4 regions of the Enterobacter sp. Li2LvB3 genome follow, and region 2 is predicted to be linked to each of the others. Evidence: predicted binding sites of a transcription regulator. Region 2 holds the regulator's gene; each other region holds the start of a gene.
What was found. Region 2 encodes PurR, which represses purine synthesis genes. Its sites were predicted from a motif close to CANGCAAACGTTTGCNTG; they were not measured.

Region 1 (4,215 bases), on a different contig from region 2:
ATGATAAATCGCGTTTGCTGATTTCCGGTGATGTGATTTTCAAAGGTGGCGTAGGACGCAGCGACTTCCCGCGCGGTGACCACGGTCAGTTGATTCAGTCGATTAAACAGAAATTATTGCCGCTGGGCGATGATGTGACGTTTATTCCTGGACATGGCCCGATGTCGACGCTGGGTTACGAGCGTATACACAACCCGTTCCTCCAGGATGAAATGCCTGTCTGGTAAGCCAGATTAAATAAAAAAAGCCTGCATGATGCAGGCTTTTTTATTGGTCGGGTGCGTGAAAACATCACCCGACGGATTGTTACAGCACAGCGACAATCGCTTCGCACAGCGGCGCCATGTTGTCTGGTGTCATGCCGGCAACGTTAACACGGCCTGAAGCCACCGCGTAAACGCCAAACTCTTCACGCAGACGCAGAACCTGTTCTTTGGTCAGGCCGCTGAAAGAGAACATGCCGTTCTGTTTGATAATAAAGCTGAAGTCGCGGTCAGCGCCTTTCTCAGCCAGGGTGTTCACAAACAGCAGACGCATACGCTGGATGCGCTGGCGCATATCGTTCAGCTCTTGTTCCCAGATTGCACGCAGGGCGTCGTTGCTCAGGATGGTCGCGACCACCGATGCACCGTGCGCTGGTGGGTTAGAGTAGTTAGCGCGGATCACAGACTTCATCTGGCTGAATGCGCGATCAACAGTTTGCTCATCAGCGGCAACCAGCGTACATGCACCTACACGCTCGTTGTACAGGCCGAAGTTCTTGGAGTAGGAGCTTGCAACAATCAATTCCTGATGCACAGCAGCGAAGGCACGCAGGCCTTCAGCATCTTCTTCCAGACCACGGGCAAAGCCCTGGTATGCGAAGTCGAACAGCGGCAGCCAACCTTTTTCAACGGACAGTTTAGCCAGTTGTTCCCACTGTTCCAGCGTAGGATCGATACCCGTTGGGTTATGGCAGCAGCCGTGGAACAGCACCACGTCTCCAGCTTGTGCTTCGCTCAGGCTGGCCAGCAGGCCATCGAAGTCGAGAGCGTGTTTTGCTGCGTCGTAGTAAGCGTATTCACACACTTCCAGACCCGCAGAGTTAAACACGCTTTTGTGGTTCGGCCAGCTTGGATTGCTAACCCACACACGTTTAACAGAGGTATTTTTTGCCAGGAAATCCGCCGCAACACGCAGCGCGCCAGTACCGCCAGGGGTCTGCGCAGTGCGGGCACGCTTATCGGTCACGATCGCGTTGCCTTTTCCGAACAGCAGTTCCTGAGTGCAACGACCAAATTCAGGGATACCATCAATACCGAGGTAGTTTTTGGTGGTTTCGTTTTCCAGCAGATACTGCTCAGCTTTTTTAACGCTGGTCAGTACCGGAGTCTTGCCGGTTTCATCTTTATATACACCAATACCCAGGTTGATTTTGCCAGGGCGGTCATCGGCACGAAACAGATCGGCCAGGCCCAGAATTGGGTCGGCAGGAGCGGCGGTAATGTTCTCAAACATGACGAAGTTCCATTGTGATTACAGGAGTGAAATCCGCTATCAGGTTAACGGTAGATTTACAAAATGCCAACCGTTTGCGACAAAAAGCGTGCGGCTTTTCAAAAGTCGCCATTATTTACTATCAGACATAAAAAAACAGGGCCGAAGCCCTGTTTCTTAAGCATAGAACAAAGTGGTGTACTGATTAGAACTGGTAGGTCACAGCCATTGCAACCTGGTCGTCTTTACCGTTCACGATACCAACGTTACGAGAGTAAGAGGTGTCGTCGATCAGGTTCAGCTGGTAGTCAACATAAACGTTGAAGTTTTTGTTGAAGTAGTAAGTTGCACCCAGTTCAACAAATTTCTGCAGGTCAGCATCGCCGCCATTGAAGGTGCCACGCTGAGACAGGTTTTTACCTTTAGACTGAACGTAAGACACGGAAGGACGCAGACCGAAGTCGAACTGGTACTGAGCGATCACTTCGAAGTTCTGAGTTTTGTTCGCGAATGAACCGTCAGCTTCACGAGTCATGTTGCGGGTTTCAGCATAGGTGGTTGCCAGGTAGATGTTGTTAGCATCGTATTTAGCACCAACAGCCCATGCTTCAGCTTTGTCGCCTTTGCCGTCAGCAGTCTGAAGGTTGGTACGGTCAGAGTTGCTGTATGCACCGATCAGACCGAAGCCTTCACCGAATTCGTAACCAACAGAGGTACCGAAGCCGTCACCGTTAGCGGTTTTAACGTCAGTACGGTCGTTTTTACCCTGATACTGCAGGCCCAGGCTCAGACCATCAACCAGACCGAAGAAGTCAGTGTTGCGGTAGGTCAGAACGCCAGTAGTACGGCCAGTCATGAAGTTATCAGAGTAGTTAGCCCAGGTCATACCGGAGAAAGAAGGTGCCATATCGGTCAGACCTTCTACATCGTATACGATACCGTAGTTACGGCCGTAGTCGATAGAACCAGCATCACCGGCTTTCAGGCCAGCGAACGCCAGACGGGTACGCTGAGTCTGGTTGCTTTCTGCCTGGCTTGCCAGAGCACGGTATTCCCACTGACCGTAACCAGTCAGTTGGTCATTGATTTGAGTTTCGCCTTTGAAACCGATCTGTGCATAGGTGTTGTCGCTGCTGTCGGTGTTGTCACCAGAGGTAACGAAGTCATGCTCACCAACAACTTTCCCGTACAGATCCAGTTTGTTGCCGTTTTTGTTATAGATTTCTGCAGCGTTAGCTGCACCGGCTACCAGCAGAGCAGGGATAACCACTGCCAGGATATTGCGCTTCATCATTATTTATTACCCTCATTGGTTTTTTTATGACACTCGCCACTGCCGTCAATAAATTCTGTCAATAAATATTTCCGGAACTATTGATGAGAGTTTGGTGTCTTTATGTATCTGACAGGCATCTTTCCATTCATAGAACCGTTTCGCTAGCCTGAAAATGCTACAATTCTAAAGATTGAGTAACAAAAAGAAATAATGTGTAAGAATTTGTGTATTTTAAGGAACTTTGTGAACCACCTCAAATTTCAGAACTGATTGGCTAATTAAAAGCCTGGTTCTTTCCTATGTATATGAATTGCTTATGCTTAATTTGGATAAAGGCAATTCATATAAACAGAAGTTAAACGACTCGTTTTTTCTTATGACCGCTACCAGCCTTCTGGATGGCTGTGAATGCGGTTGAAATTTGTGCTAAAGCATCAGGAATGCATTAAGCGCAATAAGAGTGTGGTTTATTTTTTGTTCACAGATATTTCGTGGAAACAAAACGTAACAGGTAGAGGTTATGACGGGGTTGTAGTTTAAAGATGCTGACTTTCAACTGACGAAAACTGACAAAGCAGAATAAAATAATGGCCAGCAATTGCTGGCCATTTTAATTAACGCGGAATTAGAAGCTTGCGTTACGCGGGGTACGCGGGAATGGAATCACGTCACGCACGTTCTGAACGCCGGTCACGTAAGCGATCAGACGCTCGAAGCCCAGACCGAAACCGGAGTGAGGCACAGTGCCGTAACGACGCAGGTCGCGATACCAGCTGTAATCAGCCGGGTTCAGACCCATCTCTTCCATACGGGCATCCAGCACGTCCAGACGCTCTTCACGCTGAGAGCCACCGATGATTTCACCGATACCCGGTGCCAGCACGTCCATCGCAGCAACGGTTTTACCGTCTTCGTTAAGGCGCATGTAGAAGGCCTTAATGTCTTTCGGATAGTTTTTAACAACTACCGGTGCTTTGAAGTGCTTCTCTGCCAGGTAACGCTCATGCTCGGAAGAGAGATCGACGCCCCAGTAAACCGGGTTCTCGAACGTCTCGCCGCATTTTTCGAGGATGGCGACCGCGTCGGTGTAATCCACCTGCGCGAAGTCAGCCGAAACAAAACGCTCCAGACGGGCAATTGCGTCGTTATCAACACGCTCGGCGAAGAATTTCATGTCATCAGCGCGTTCTTCCAGAACCGCTTTGAACACGTACTTAAGCATCGCCTCTGCCAGACCCGCAACATCATTCAGGTCAGCAAACGCCACTTCTGGCTCCAGCATCCAGAATTCCGCCAGGTGACGGCTGGTGTTGGAGTTTTCCGCACGGAAGGTTGGGCCGAAGGTGTAGATCTTAGACAGCGCACAGGCGTAAGTTTCGCCGTTGAGCTGGCCGGACACCGTCAGGAAGGCCTCTTTGCCGAAGAAATCTTTGTCGTAATCGATTTTGCCTTCAGGTGTACGT
Region 2 (4,215 bases):
AATAAAGGGTGAGCCGGTCAGCCATGCAAAGAAGCTGGCTGAACAGGCGGCGTAGATAAGCACGTTGCCGCGGTACGCTTTGGTGCGCAGCAAAGAGGTAAAGGTAATTGGCTTCGCTTCCGGATGTGTCTCTTTTTTATGCGCAGGTTTCAGGGCGAATGCGGGCAGCATCAGCACCAGAGTGATGGCAAACAGGGTGGCGAAAATCGCCTGCCAGTCGAAATGCGCCAGGATCCAACTGCCCAGCAGTGGTGCAAGCGCGGGAGAGAGGCCAACCAGCGGCATAATAGTGGCAAAAATTCGATTGGTCCGTGAAGCCGGATAGTAATCCGTCACCAGCGCCTGCCAGGTGACCGCTGCGGCACAAACGCCGACGGCCTGAACAAAACGCAGCACCAGTAACCAGGTTGCATCGCGTACCCACAACATCCCAAGACAGCCTACGGCAAAAATTGCCAGACCCAGTAACAGCACTGGTTTACGACCAAAACGGTCGGAGAGCGGCCCCCACAGCAGCTGTGCAAAGGCAAAACCGGCGAGGAACAAACTCAGGCTGGCGCTAATGGCCGCGGCAGGCGTTTGCAAATCTTCCTGCATTGCAGCGAATGCGGGTAAGTACATATCGGTAGCTAAAAAGCCCAGCACGCTTAAGCCGCCGAGCCAGACTAAAAAACCTTTCCTGGGTTGCATTGTTTTATTCTCCTTAAGGAGGCAGGGTACGTTGGCGCAGAGTGTAGGGAGTGCAAAGCGGCTTGTGAAACGCTAATATTTGGCGGGTGCATTCAAATTTTTTGCAGGCAGAAAATGTGGTCAGATTATTCTCTTGAAGTTGTGGATGCTGTCGCCCGTAACGGCAGCTTCAGCGGAGCCGCGCAGGAACTACACCGCGTCCCCTCGGCCATTAGCTACACGGTGCGTCAGCTTGAGGAGTGGCTGGCCGTTCCGCTGTTTGAACGCCGCCATCGCGACGTGGAGTTAACGCCTGCCGGGGCGTGGTTTTTGAAAGAAGGGCGTTCTGTTATCAAAAAAATGCAGATCACTCGTGAACAGTGTCAGCAGATTGCTAATGGCTGGCGAGGTCATCTTTCTATTGCGGTGGATAACATCGTAAAACCTGAACGTACCCGGCAGATGATTGTCGATTTTTATCGCCACTTCTCCGATGTCGAGCTGCGGGTATCGCAGGAAGTCTTTAACGGTGTCTGGGATGCGCTGGCAGATGGCAGGGCAGAGATGGCGATCGGCGCAACACAGGCCATACCCGTTGGGGGACGTTACGCATTTCGCGATATGGGAATGTTAAGCTGGAAATGCGTGGTGGCAAGCGATCACCCGCTGGCGGCAATGGCAGGGCCGTTAAGCGATGATACCCTGCGTAACTGGCCATCGCTGGTACTGGAAGATACGTCACGCTCGTTACCCAAGCGTGTGACCTGGCTTCTGGATAACCAGCGACGGGTGATTGCGCCCGACTGGGAATCCTCCGCGACCTGCCTTTCTGCCGGGTTGTGTGTGGCAATGGTGCCGGTCCATTTTGCCAGACCACGAATCGATGCCGGGGAGTGGGTTGCCCTTGAGCTTGAAAACCCATTCCCGGACGCGGCCTGTTGTCTGACCTGGCAGCAAAGTGACGTATCGCCCGCGATGGCCTGGCTGCTGGATTACCTGGGGGACAGTGAAACGCTGAACAGGGAGTGGTTACGGGAGCCAGATTAACTGGCTCCGTACACGATTAACGGCGGTAGTCGCGGAAAGGACCGTCCGCCACGGAGCGACGTTCGATAAGACGCGGGTGGACTTCAATTGACTGCGACTCTTCACGTTTGTTAACGATCCTGTCCATCAGCATGTTGAAGGCTGTTTCACCCAGAGAATCTTTCGGCTGATGAATAGTGGTCAGCGCCGGGGTGAAGAAACGCGCGTTGCGCACGTTGTCATACCCGATCACAGAAATATCCTGCGGTACGCGCAAACCCAGCTCATCGGCAGCACAAAGCGCACCCATCGCCATAATATCGCCACCGCAGAAGACAGCAGTCGGACGATGCGGTTGGGAGACTATTTGCTGCATTGCGCGGTAACCGGATTCAGGCTCAAAGTCACCCTGAACAATCCAGTTTTCTGGAACGGTGATCAGTGCTTCTTCCATGGCTTTCATAAATCCGGCCAGACGGCCTGCACCGGTGTTACGCTCCAGTGGACCTGGAATCACGCCAATCTCGCGGTGACCCCGTTCTACCAGATAACGACCGGCCATGTAACCGCCTTCAAAGGCGTTATCGATTACTGAGTCAGTAAAATCGGCGTGCGCTTCACCCCAGTCCATCACCACCATTGGGATGTGACGGTACTCTTCCAGCATGGAGAGCACAGAATCCGGGTATTCGGAACACATGACCAGCAGGCCATCCACGCGTTTTTGCGCCATCATTGACAGATAAGCGCGCTGTTTCTCATGGTTGTTCCACGCGTTACCCAGGATCAGGGTATAGCCTTTCTGGAAGCAGTTTTTCTCGACCGCCTCGATTATCTCTGCGAAATATGCAGCTTCGCTGCTGGTGGCCAGCAAACCAATGGATTTGGTGTGATTAACTTTAAGGCTACGTGCGACCGCGCTTGGCGAATAGTGCAGTTCTTTGATCGCCGCCCAGACGGCATTACGCGTCTCTTCCGCTACAAAACGGGTTTTGTTAATTACATGTGATACGGTTGTAGTGGAAACGTTTGCGCGTTTTGCCACGTCTTTAATTGTTGCCATTAAATGTCACTCCAGACCATATCCTAAGCTCCTGAAAAACTTGAAGGTAAACGTTTGCCTTCTCTCACCCTTATCACGCAATCTGGAATTGCGACACGCCGGGAAAACGACACAGGACGTCAGGAGGGGGTCAATGGCCGGTACGCTAATAAATTTAGCGTGGAATTTTGTCCTATCTTGATGAAAAGGGGAAGAGCAAAAGTGGATATCAGTTTAAATCCAGGAAGATTTTTGACGTAAACTGTGTAAAAATGAGCAAGCTCACTTTTCGTAAGGTGATTAAAAGGAGAAAAATTGATGAGTACCGATCTTAAGTTTTCGCTGACGACCACCGTTATCGTGCTGGCACTGATTGTTGCAGCTGGTCTGACGGCTGTATTGCACTGATTTACGCGGGGGGAGAGTTCTCTCCCTCCACATTCCTCGCTGATTGTTACTTCTCCGGCAATAATCTTTTGCCAAATTGTTAACTTCTCATTTTTTGTGATTGGTGTCATGCTTTTTGCTTCTTTGTTCTGTGTCGCGGTACGACACGGCATCCGGAGTTGACTCATGAAAATCAATTATCCTCTGCTGGCCCTGGCGATTGGCGCTTTTGGGATTGGCACCACCGAATTTTCCCCGATGGGGTTATTGCCTGTTATCGCCCGGGGTGTAGACGTCTCTATCCCGGCGGCCGGTATGCTGATTAGCGCCTACGCGATTGGCGTGATGGTAGGGGCACCGTTAATGACGTTGCTGCTTTCACACCGTGCGCGCCGTAATGCGCTGATTTTCCTGATGGCTATTTTTACCCTGGGGAATGTGCTTTCCGCGCTTTCACCGGATTACACGACGCTGATGTTGTCACGTATCCTGACCAGCCTTAACCACGGTGCCTTCTTCGGACTGGGCTCGGTGGTTGCAGCAAGCGTTGTACCTAAACATAAGCAGGCCAGCGCCGTGGCAACCATGTTTATGGGTCTGACCATTGCCAACATCGGCGGTGTACCTGCGGCCACGTGGCTGGGTGAAGCGATCGGCTGGCGTATGTCGTTCCTGGCAACCGCTGCACTGGGCGTGATTGCTATGGTCGCACTGTTCTTCTCGTTGCCAAAAGGCAGCGCAGGCGAACGCCCTGATGTACGCAAAGAGCTGTCCGTGCTGGTTCGTCCTCAGGTATTGTCTGCGCTGCTGACCACCGTGCTGGGGGCTGGGGCGATGTTCACGCTCTATACCTATATTTCGCCCGTGCTGCACGACATTACTCATGTCACGCCGGTCTTTATTACCGCGATGCTGGTGCTGATTGGCGTAGGGTTCTCTATCGGTAACTACCTGGGCGGTAAGCTGGCAGACCGTTCCGTGAGTGGCACGCTGAAAGGCTTCTTAACGCTGCTAATTGTCATCATGGTGGCCATTCCGTGGCTGGCGCGTAACGAATTTGGCGCAGCCATTGCGATGGTGGTATGGGGTGC
Region 3 (4,215 bases), on a different contig from region 2:
TGTGATCCAGAAAAACGCCATCACCCGCCAGCTCCTGCGGATCGCTTCCGGTCACCAGGTTAAACAGGGCGCGCCCATTGGAAAGTCTGTCCAGCGTGGCGGCCTGACGTGCTGCCACGGTAGGGGAGACCACGCTCGGGCGCAGCGCGACCAGGAATTTCAAACGCTGAGTCACCGGGATCATCGACGCGGCCACCAGCCAGGCATCTTCACAGGAACGCCCGGTAGGGATCAGCACACCGGTAAAACCGATGCGGTCTGCTGCCTGGGCTATCTGCTGCAAATAGCCGTGATCGACCGGGCGGGAACCCTCTTCTGTACCAAGATAGTGTCCATCACCATGGGTGGGTAAAAACCAGAAAAGATTCAGACTCATGATTTCGTTCCTTGTGTAGCAGTGGGTTGCCAGATGCGATCGCGTATATTCACCTGTTTTGGAACAAGGTGGTTTTGATAAAAGAGATCGGCGGTTTGTTGCTGAAGCGCTGCCACGTGTGCGTCGACAGGCTTAATGGTGGTGGGTGGACGGTGATCCAGGTAGCTGGCAATAACCGGTTCAGGCAATCCCATGGTTTTGGCCAGCAACGTGATACTTTCCTGGCGCTGGCTTTGCGTCAGTGCATCCGCCTGGGTAAAGGTGTCGAGAACACCCTGAACAAAAGCACCGTTCTTTTCCGCATATGGACGCGCGGCAAGATAGAATGATCCGGTCTGTTTCAGCGTGCTGCCGTCTTTAAGCACCCGCACGCCACCCTGAAGTAACGCCGCCGAGTAATACGGATCCCAGATTGCCCATGCATCAACGTTGCCCTGCTGGAACGCCGCACGGGCATCGGCAGGAGTCAGATAAACCGGTTGAATATCGGTGAATTTAAGCCCGGCCTCCTGCAATGCGCGCAGCAGCAGGTTATGCGAGCTGGAACCTTTCTGGAACGCCACTTTATGACCTTTAAGTTCAGCAACGTTCTTAATGGCGCTATTTTCTGGTACCAGAATCACTTCCGCTTTCGGCTTGGGCGGCTCTACACCGACATACACCAGGTCCGCACCGGCAGCCTGCGCGAAAATAGGCGGAATATCGCCGGTACTGCCCAGATCGATACTGCCCACGTTAAGGGCTTCCAGCATCTGTGGCCCGGCCGGGAATTCCACCCAGGAGAAGGTTGTGTTCGGGAAGCGTTTTTCCAGCAACTGATGACTTTTCGCCAACACCATACTGACGCTGCCTTTCTGATAACCAATGCGCAGACTCTCCGGCGCAGTTTCCGCCGAGTGAGCCAGTGCAGAGAGGGTCAGCAACCCAGCCAGTCCTATGCGGGTTAAGTGTTTAAACATGAGCAACTCCTTGCGGCTGGCTAAATGCAGGTACCTGTACATCGCGGCGGTGCAGGGCCTGCCAGAAGGTTTCCAGCGCGCTGTCCAGGCGGGTTTGCAGATTCGGCGTGAAGTGCGGTTTGTGCTGATAGTCGATAACCTGAGAATCATCAGCAAAGACGCCGTGCAGGATCTCCTGTGCTTTTAACGCACTCAGTACCGGTTTCAGGGCGTAATCAACCGCCAGCAAATGTGCAACCGTACCGCCTGTCGCCAGTGGTAGCACCACTTTGCCGTCCAGCGCGCGTTCTGGCAGCAGGTCGAGTAACGTTTTCAGGGCGCCAGAAAAAGAGGCTTTATATATTGGCGTTGCCACAATTAAACCGTCTGCGCCTTTGAGCTGTTCGATCAGAGTTTTGAGCGCCGGGCTGTCAAAGCGGGCATAAAGCAGGTCTTCCGGGGCGAAGTTGTGCAGATTCCAGTGGCACACTTCGATATCCAGGCTATTCAACTTTTCGCGGGCATATTCCAGTAGCGCACTGGAGCGCGAAGGGAAACGTGGACTTCCTGCCAGGGTAATGACACGCATGTTTGCTCCTTATAACTAATTGTTTGCTTTTATCTAACATTCATAACAATTTTCAGGAGTGTGACACCGAGGGGTTATTCCACTAAATGATTTATCCGCAATTTAAATGCCATAAACTGCATAAGAAGTGTGCTGCGAGGGAAACGATTGCGTTTTGCGCGTTTTTTTTGCCGCAGGTCAATTCCCTTTCCGGGCAGGATCGCACATAATCCCCTCCCGGTTTGCACACCGGGAATCCAGGAGAGTTCATGTACTACCCCTTCGTTCGTAAAGCCCTTTTCCAGCTCGATCCTGAGCGCGCTCATGAATTTACATTCCAGCAATTACGCCGTATTACCGGTACGCCACTGGAAGCACTGGTGCGTCAGAACGTGCCGGAAAAACCTGTGCAGTGCATGGGACTGACCTTCAAGAACCCACTGGGCCTGGCGGCCGGGCTGGACAAAAATGGCGAGTGTATTGATGCCCTCGGTGCGATGGGGTTTGGCTCCATTGAAATCGGGACGGTGACGCCGCGCCCACAGCCGGGTAACGATAAACCGCGCCTGTTCCGCCTGGTCGCTGCCGAGGGGCTGATCAACCGTATGGGCTTTAATAACCTTGGTGTTGATCATCTGGTCGAGAACGTCAAAAAATCGCATTTTGACGGTGTATTAGGCATCAATATTGGCAAAAATAAAGATACGCCAGTGGAGCAAGGTAAAGATGACTATCTGATTTGTATGGAAAAAGTCTATGCCTACGCCGGTTATATCGCGGTGAACATTTCTTCACCAAATACCCCGGGGCTGCGTTCTTTACAATATGGCGAAGCGCTTGACGACCTGCTTAGTGCCATTAAAAATAAGCAAAATGAGTTGCAGGCGATCCACCATAAATATGTGCCAGTCGCGGTTAAGATCGCCCCGGATCTTTCTCCCGAAGAATTGATCCAGGTTGCTGACAGTTTAGTTCGCCATAATATTGATGGTGTGATTGCAACCAATACTACGCTCGATCGTTCTCTGGTTCAGGGAATGAAAAACTGTGACGAGGCCGGTGGCTTAAGTGGCCGTCCGGTACAATTAAAAAGCACCGAAATTATTCGTGCCTTGTCAGCCGAATTAAACGGACGTCTGCCAATTATTGGTGTGGGTGGTATCGACTCTGTCATCGCAGCGCGCGAGAAGATAGCGGCAGGTGCGACTATCGTGCAAATTTATTCCGGCTTTATTTTTAAAGGCCCACAGTTGATTAAAGAAATCGTTACTCACATCTAATCTTTTCTCCCTTATCAGACAACCAGGGCTTTATTTCCAGCCCTGGTTGTTTTATATTCCGTCATTGTTGCTTATTTAAACATTATGGTCTTTTATTATTGATGTTATAAACGAAGCTACAATCAGGACATTTTTAGAACAGGGCGTTTGGGGACGGGAGAGAAAAATGCGAATTAAACCTGACGATAACTGGCGCTGGTATTTTTGCGATGAGCATGACCGCATGATGCTCGATTTAGCCAATGGTATGTTGTTTCGTTCTCGTTTTGCCCGCCGAATGCTGACCCCTGATGCTTTCGCGCCGTCAGGTTTTTGCGTTGACGATGCCGCACTCTATTTCTCGTTTGAAGAGAAATGCCGCGACCTGGAACTCTCTAAAGAGCAGCGCGCTGAGCTGGTATTAAACGCGCTGGTCGCAATCCGTTTTCTGAAACCGCAGATGCCAAAAAGCTGGCATTTTCAGGCGCATGGCATGAGCTGGGAGCCAGTCACCGGGGACGCCGCCAGCGTCAATCTTAGCGATACCGCCGAAGAGGTGAGTTTGCTGGTGGTAGAGCCTGGCGAAAATGCCGCGCTCTGTTTACTGGCGCAACCCGGCGTGACAATCGCCGGGCGGGTGATGCAGTTGGGTGACGCAATCAAAGTGATGAACGACAGGCTGAAACCCCAACTGCGTGTTGATACCTTCAGCCTCGAGCAGGCCGTTTAAGCTTCCAGCTGTATCGACGTTTTCGGAATACAGCTGCAACACAAAATGGTGCCGTCATCCCCGATGGCCGATTTCTTCAGCGCACTCACTTCACCTTCTACCAGCCTGATGCGACAGCACCCGCAAATCCCGGCGCGGCACGAGTAGGGAACGCGTATTCCCGCTTGTTCCAGCTGTTCAAGTAAAACCTGCTGGTTGTTGCCCCGGATGACTTGCCCTTGCCACTGAATATCCACCACTGAAGTGGGTTCCATTTCGACATCAACAAACTCTTCTTCCTGGCCTGAGCCATACACTTTGGCCGGCCCGCGCGCGAGAATTTCTATCTCATCGCCCACGCGGAT
Region 4 (4,215 bases), on a different contig from region 2:
GGGCAGAGGCGCCGTTTGCGGAGAGAGATTCAGCGTTCCGTCATACAGGGTGATGGTATCCACGTGCAGCGGATCGGTTATCTGGCGGCTGCTTAAACCGATATCTACTTTTTTCGCCACCAGAGTGGCGGGTTTGCCGTCGCGGCCAAAGGTGATGTTTTCCAGAATGATGTGGGAAGGTGACGAGAAGCGATGATCCATCTGGTCGAAACTGAGTTCGTAATCGGTATTGACCGTGACCCAGCTACTGACCTCAGACGCACCCCAGCGAGTCTGGAGCAGGAAATAGAACGCCAGAACCACAATTAACAGGGCTATCAGAAGATAAACGAGCAGCTTTCCAATAAATTTCATGGTCTTCCATCCCGCGAAACGCACATAAAGGAGTTATGCACGATTTATGCGCAATGCTCAAGGCGGGAATGGTGTAATTAGATGTCACGGCAGGCATTGACTGCCTGCCGTGATGGCGATCAATTTTTTTCAGGCGGGAAAACGAGGTTCAGTACGATGGCCGTAATACCGCCAGCCGCGATGCCGGAAGAGAGCAGGTTTTTCAGCCAGTCTGGTGCGAACTGAAGGATCAGCGGCTGCTGAGAAACACCCAGGCCGACAGCCAGAGACAGCGCGATAATCATGATCGCACGGCGATTCAGCGGCTCGCGCGAGACAATGCGCACACCCGATGCGGCGATAGTCCCGAACATCACAAGCGTTGCGCCGCCAAGCACAGGCTCAGGAATGTGCTGCACAAAACCACTTACTGCCGGGAACAGGCCGAGCACGATCAGCATCAGTGCCACCACAAAACCGACGTAGCGGCTGGCAACGCCGGTCAGCTGGATCACGCCATTATTCTGGCCGAAGCAGGAGTTCGGGAAGGTGTTGAACACCGCAGAGACAAACGAGTTCAGGCCGTTTGCCAGCACGCCGCCTTTCAGGCGTTTCATGTACAGCGGGCCAGAAACTGGCTGCTCAGAGACATCAGACGTCGCCGTAATATCACCGATGGTTTCCAGCGAGGTGATCATAAAGACCAGCATCAGCGGCACCAGTAGACCCCAGTCAATGCCCAGGCCGTAGTACAGCGGGGTCGGGATGGTGATTAATGCACTGCTGGTGGGGGCAGTATTTTCCGGCAGCATCCCCAGCGCCCATGCCAGCAGATAACCGGCAGCCATGGCGATCACCAGTGACGCGACGCGCAGGTAAGGGTTACGCTGACGGTTAAGCAGAATAATGATCGCCAGCACCACGCCTGCCAGCAGCAGGTTTTTCGGTGCGCCGAAGGTATGGTCGGCCATTGCGCCATAACCGCCGCCGATGGAGGTCAGGCCAACCTGAATCAGAGACAGGCCGATAATCATCACTACCACGCCGGACACCAGTGGGGTGATCACGCGGCGCGCCAGGTGCAGAACGCGGGAGATAACCATTTCCGTGCAGCTTGCCAGCATCAGGGTGCCGAACAGGGCTGCCATCATGGTCGGGACATCTGCACCACCGGTTTTCAGCGCCGTGCCGCCCATAATCAGCGGTGCCACAAAGTTAAAACTGGTGCCCTGAATCGACAGCAAGCCCGAACCCACCGGACCCCACGCTTTAATCTGAATAATCGAGGCCACGCCAGAGGCGAACAGGGACATGCTGATGATGTGTTGTGTGTCCTGAGCCGGTAAACCAAGCGCCTGGCAAATCAGCAGAGCAGGCGTGATCACCGCAACAAACATCGCCAGTAAATGCTGACAAGCGGCAAACAGGGTTTGAGGCAGTGGTGGGCGATCTTCAAGGCGGTAGATCAATTCACTGTTTTGCGGCTGCGCAATCGGTTGCGCATCGGGAGACTCTATGGTGTTAACGGACATCGGCAGCAATCCCACGGTAGAAAAGCGGGCATTTTATCTGACCAGTTGGTAAAAGCAAACGATTGCCAGCAAAAAAAGATAAGAAAATCTGCCGCTATGGGCACCTTTTTTACACGCCGTCAGGAAAAAAAATTACACTTTTTACGCGGGTGGCTCATGACGAGCGCAAACCCGCCAGGATAACGCCGCGTGTGAGTGGAATACGCGCAGAATAAGGAGCCCTCTATGATTCACCTCGATACGTTGTCGACACTTGTTGCCGCAACGCTGGTCTTACTGCTTGGCCGTAAACTGGTACACAGTGTTTCCCTTCTCAAGAAGTACACCATTCCTGAACCCGTTGCCGGTGGATTACTGGTGGCGCTGGCCCTGCTGGTGCTGAAAAAAAGCATGGGCTGGGAAATTGATTTTGATATGTCCCTGAAAGACCCGCTGATGCTGGCTTTCTTTGCCACCATCGGCCTGAATGCCAACCTGGCGAGCCTGCGCGCGGGCGGTAAAGTGCTCGGCGTATTTTTGATTGTGGTGGTTGGGCTGCTGCTGATGCAAAACGCTATCGGTATCGGCATGGCCACGCTGCTGGGGCTGGATCCGCTGATGGGACTGCTGGCAGGGTCAATCACGCTGTCTGGTGGACATGGCACCGGTGCCGCGTGGAGCAAGCTGTTCATTGAGCGTTACGGCTTTGAAAACGCAACGGAAGTGGCGATGGCCTGCGCAACCTTCGGCCTGGTGCTGGGCGGGTTGATTGGTGGCCCGGTGGCGCGCTATCTGGTGAAGCACTCTACTACGCCAGATGGCAGACCGGACGATGAACTGGTGCCCACGGCGTTTGAAAAGCCGGATGTCGGGCGCAGTATTACTTCGCTGGTGCTGATTGAAACCATCGCGATGATTGCCATCTGCCTGACCATGGGCAAAGTGGTTGCGCAATGGCTGGCAGGCTCCGCATTTGAACTGCCGACATTTGTTTGCGTGCTGTTTGTCGGGGTGGTGCTGAGTAACGGTCTGGCCGCAATGGGCTTCTACCGCGTGTTCGAACGTGCCGTTTCGGTGCTGGGTAACGTCTGCCTGTCACTGTTCCTGGCGATGGCGCTGATGAGCCTCAAGCTCTGGGAACTGGCCTCTCTGGCGCTGCCGATGGTCGCTATTCTGGCGGTTCAGGCCCTGTTTATGGCCCTGTATGCCATGTTTGTCACCTGGCGCATGATGGGTAAAAACTACGATGCTGCGGTACTGGCTGCGGGGCATTGCGGGTTTGGTCTGGGTGCGACGCCGACCGCTATTGCCAACATGCAGGCGATCACCGAGCGATTCGGTCCCTCTCATATGGCGTTTCTGGTGGTTCCGATGGTGGGGGCGTTCTTTATTGATATCGTCAACGCGCTGGTGATCAAGCTGTACCTGATGCTGCCAATGTTTGCCTGATATCAGGCGTTGGAATAGCGCTCGGTTTCAGGCATCCAGCGTTCAATAAGCGCGGTTGCCTGATCCGGGTAACGTTCATGAATATGGCGGGCAAGGCGCTGAACTTCGGGGATCATGGCCTGATCGCGCAGCAGATCGGCCACCTTGAATTCGGCGTTCCCCGTCTGGCGTGTGCCCAGCAATTCGCCCGGGCCGCGGATCTCCAGATCTTTTTGCGCAATCACGAAGCCATCGTTGCTGTCGCGTAACACCTGCAAACGCATTTGTGCCGTTTTCGAAAGCGGGGCTTTGTAGAGCAATACGCAGTGGGAAGCCACGGCACCACGCCCGACACGGCCACGCAGCTGGTGGAGTTGCGCAAGGCCAAGACGTTCCGGGTTTTCAATGATCATCAGGCTGGAGTTAGGAACATCCACGCCTACTTCAATGACAGTGGTGGCAATCAGCAAGTGCAAATCACCCTGTTTGAATGACTGCATCACCGCCTGTTTTTCGGCAGGCTTCATGCGCCCGTGAACCAGGCCCACGTTCAGCTCTGGCAGGGCCAGTTTCAGCTCTTCCCACGTTGCCTCTGCCGCCTGCGCTTCAAGCAGCTCGGATTCTTCAATCAGCGTGCAGACCCAGTACGCCTGGCGGCCTTCGTGAGTACAGGCGTTGCGTACGCGGTCGATGATATCGCTGCGGCGCGTGTCCGGGATGGCAACCGTGGTGACAGGGGTACGGCCTGGCGGCAGTTCGTCGATAGTGGAGGTGTCCAGATCGGCGTAGGCGGTCATCGCCAGGGTACGGGGGATTGGTGTCGCGGTCATGATCAGCTGATGCGGGTGGAAGCCCTGCTGAAGACCCTTTTCCCACAGCGCCAGACGCTGATGCACACCAAAACGGTGTTGTTCGTCGATGATCACCAGGGCCAGGCCATTAA

Region 1: ACS603_RS09265 (amino acid aminotransferase) is a predicted target of PurR. The motif match lies at 1,561-1,578, and genes of this name have one in related genera.
Region 3: pyrD (quinone-dependent dihydroorotate dehydrogenase) is a predicted target of PurR. The motif match lies at 2,040-2,057, and genes of this name have one in related genera.
Region 4: ACS603_RS04885 (nucleobase:cation symporter-2 family protein) is a predicted target of PurR. The motif match lies at 1,917-1,934, and genes of this name have one in related genera.

Annotation. Positions count from the first base shown of each region.
Region 1 covers NZ_JBSICG010000009.1:35,561-39,775, forward strand. The annotation lists gene ACS603_RS09260 (MBL fold metallo-hydrolase) at 1-227, shown strand, start outside; gene ACS603_RS09265 (amino acid aminotransferase) at 307-1,497, opposite strand; gene ACS603_RS09270 (porin) at 1,682-2,770, opposite strand; gene asnS (asparagine--tRNA ligase) at 3,378-4,215, opposite strand, start outside.
Region 2 covers NZ_JBSICG010000003.1:106,993-111,207, forward strand. The annotation lists gene punC (purine nucleoside transporter PunC) at 1-690, opposite strand, end outside; gene punR (DNA-binding transcriptional activator PunR) at 805-1,716, shown strand; gene purR (HTH-type transcriptional repressor PurR) at 1,733-2,758, opposite strand; gene cydH (cytochrome bd-I oxidase subunit CydH) at 3,056-3,145, shown strand; gene ACS603_RS03515 (MFS transporter) at 3,311-4,215, shown strand, end outside.
Region 3 covers NZ_JBSICG010000009.1:46,974-51,188, forward strand. The annotation lists gene ssuD (FMNH2-dependent alkanesulfonate monooxygenase) at 1-376, opposite strand, end outside; gene ACS603_RS09305 (sulfonate ABC transporter substrate-binding protein) at 373-1,335, opposite strand; gene ssuE (NADPH-dependent FMN reductase) at 1,328-1,903, opposite strand; gene pyrD (quinone-dependent dihydroorotate dehydrogenase) at 2,152-3,162, shown strand; gene zapC (cell division protein ZapC) at 3,329-3,871, shown strand; gene ACS603_RS09325 (YcbX family protein) at 3,868-4,215, opposite strand, start outside.
Region 4 covers NZ_JBSICG010000004.1:122,659-126,873, reverse strand. The annotation lists gene ACS603_RS04890 (AsmA family protein) at 1-354, opposite strand, end outside; gene ACS603_RS04885 (nucleobase:cation symporter-2 family protein) at 474-1,865, opposite strand; gene gltS (sodium/glutamate symporter) at 2,091-3,293, shown strand; gene recG (ATP-dependent DNA helicase RecG) at 3,296-4,215, opposite strand, start outside.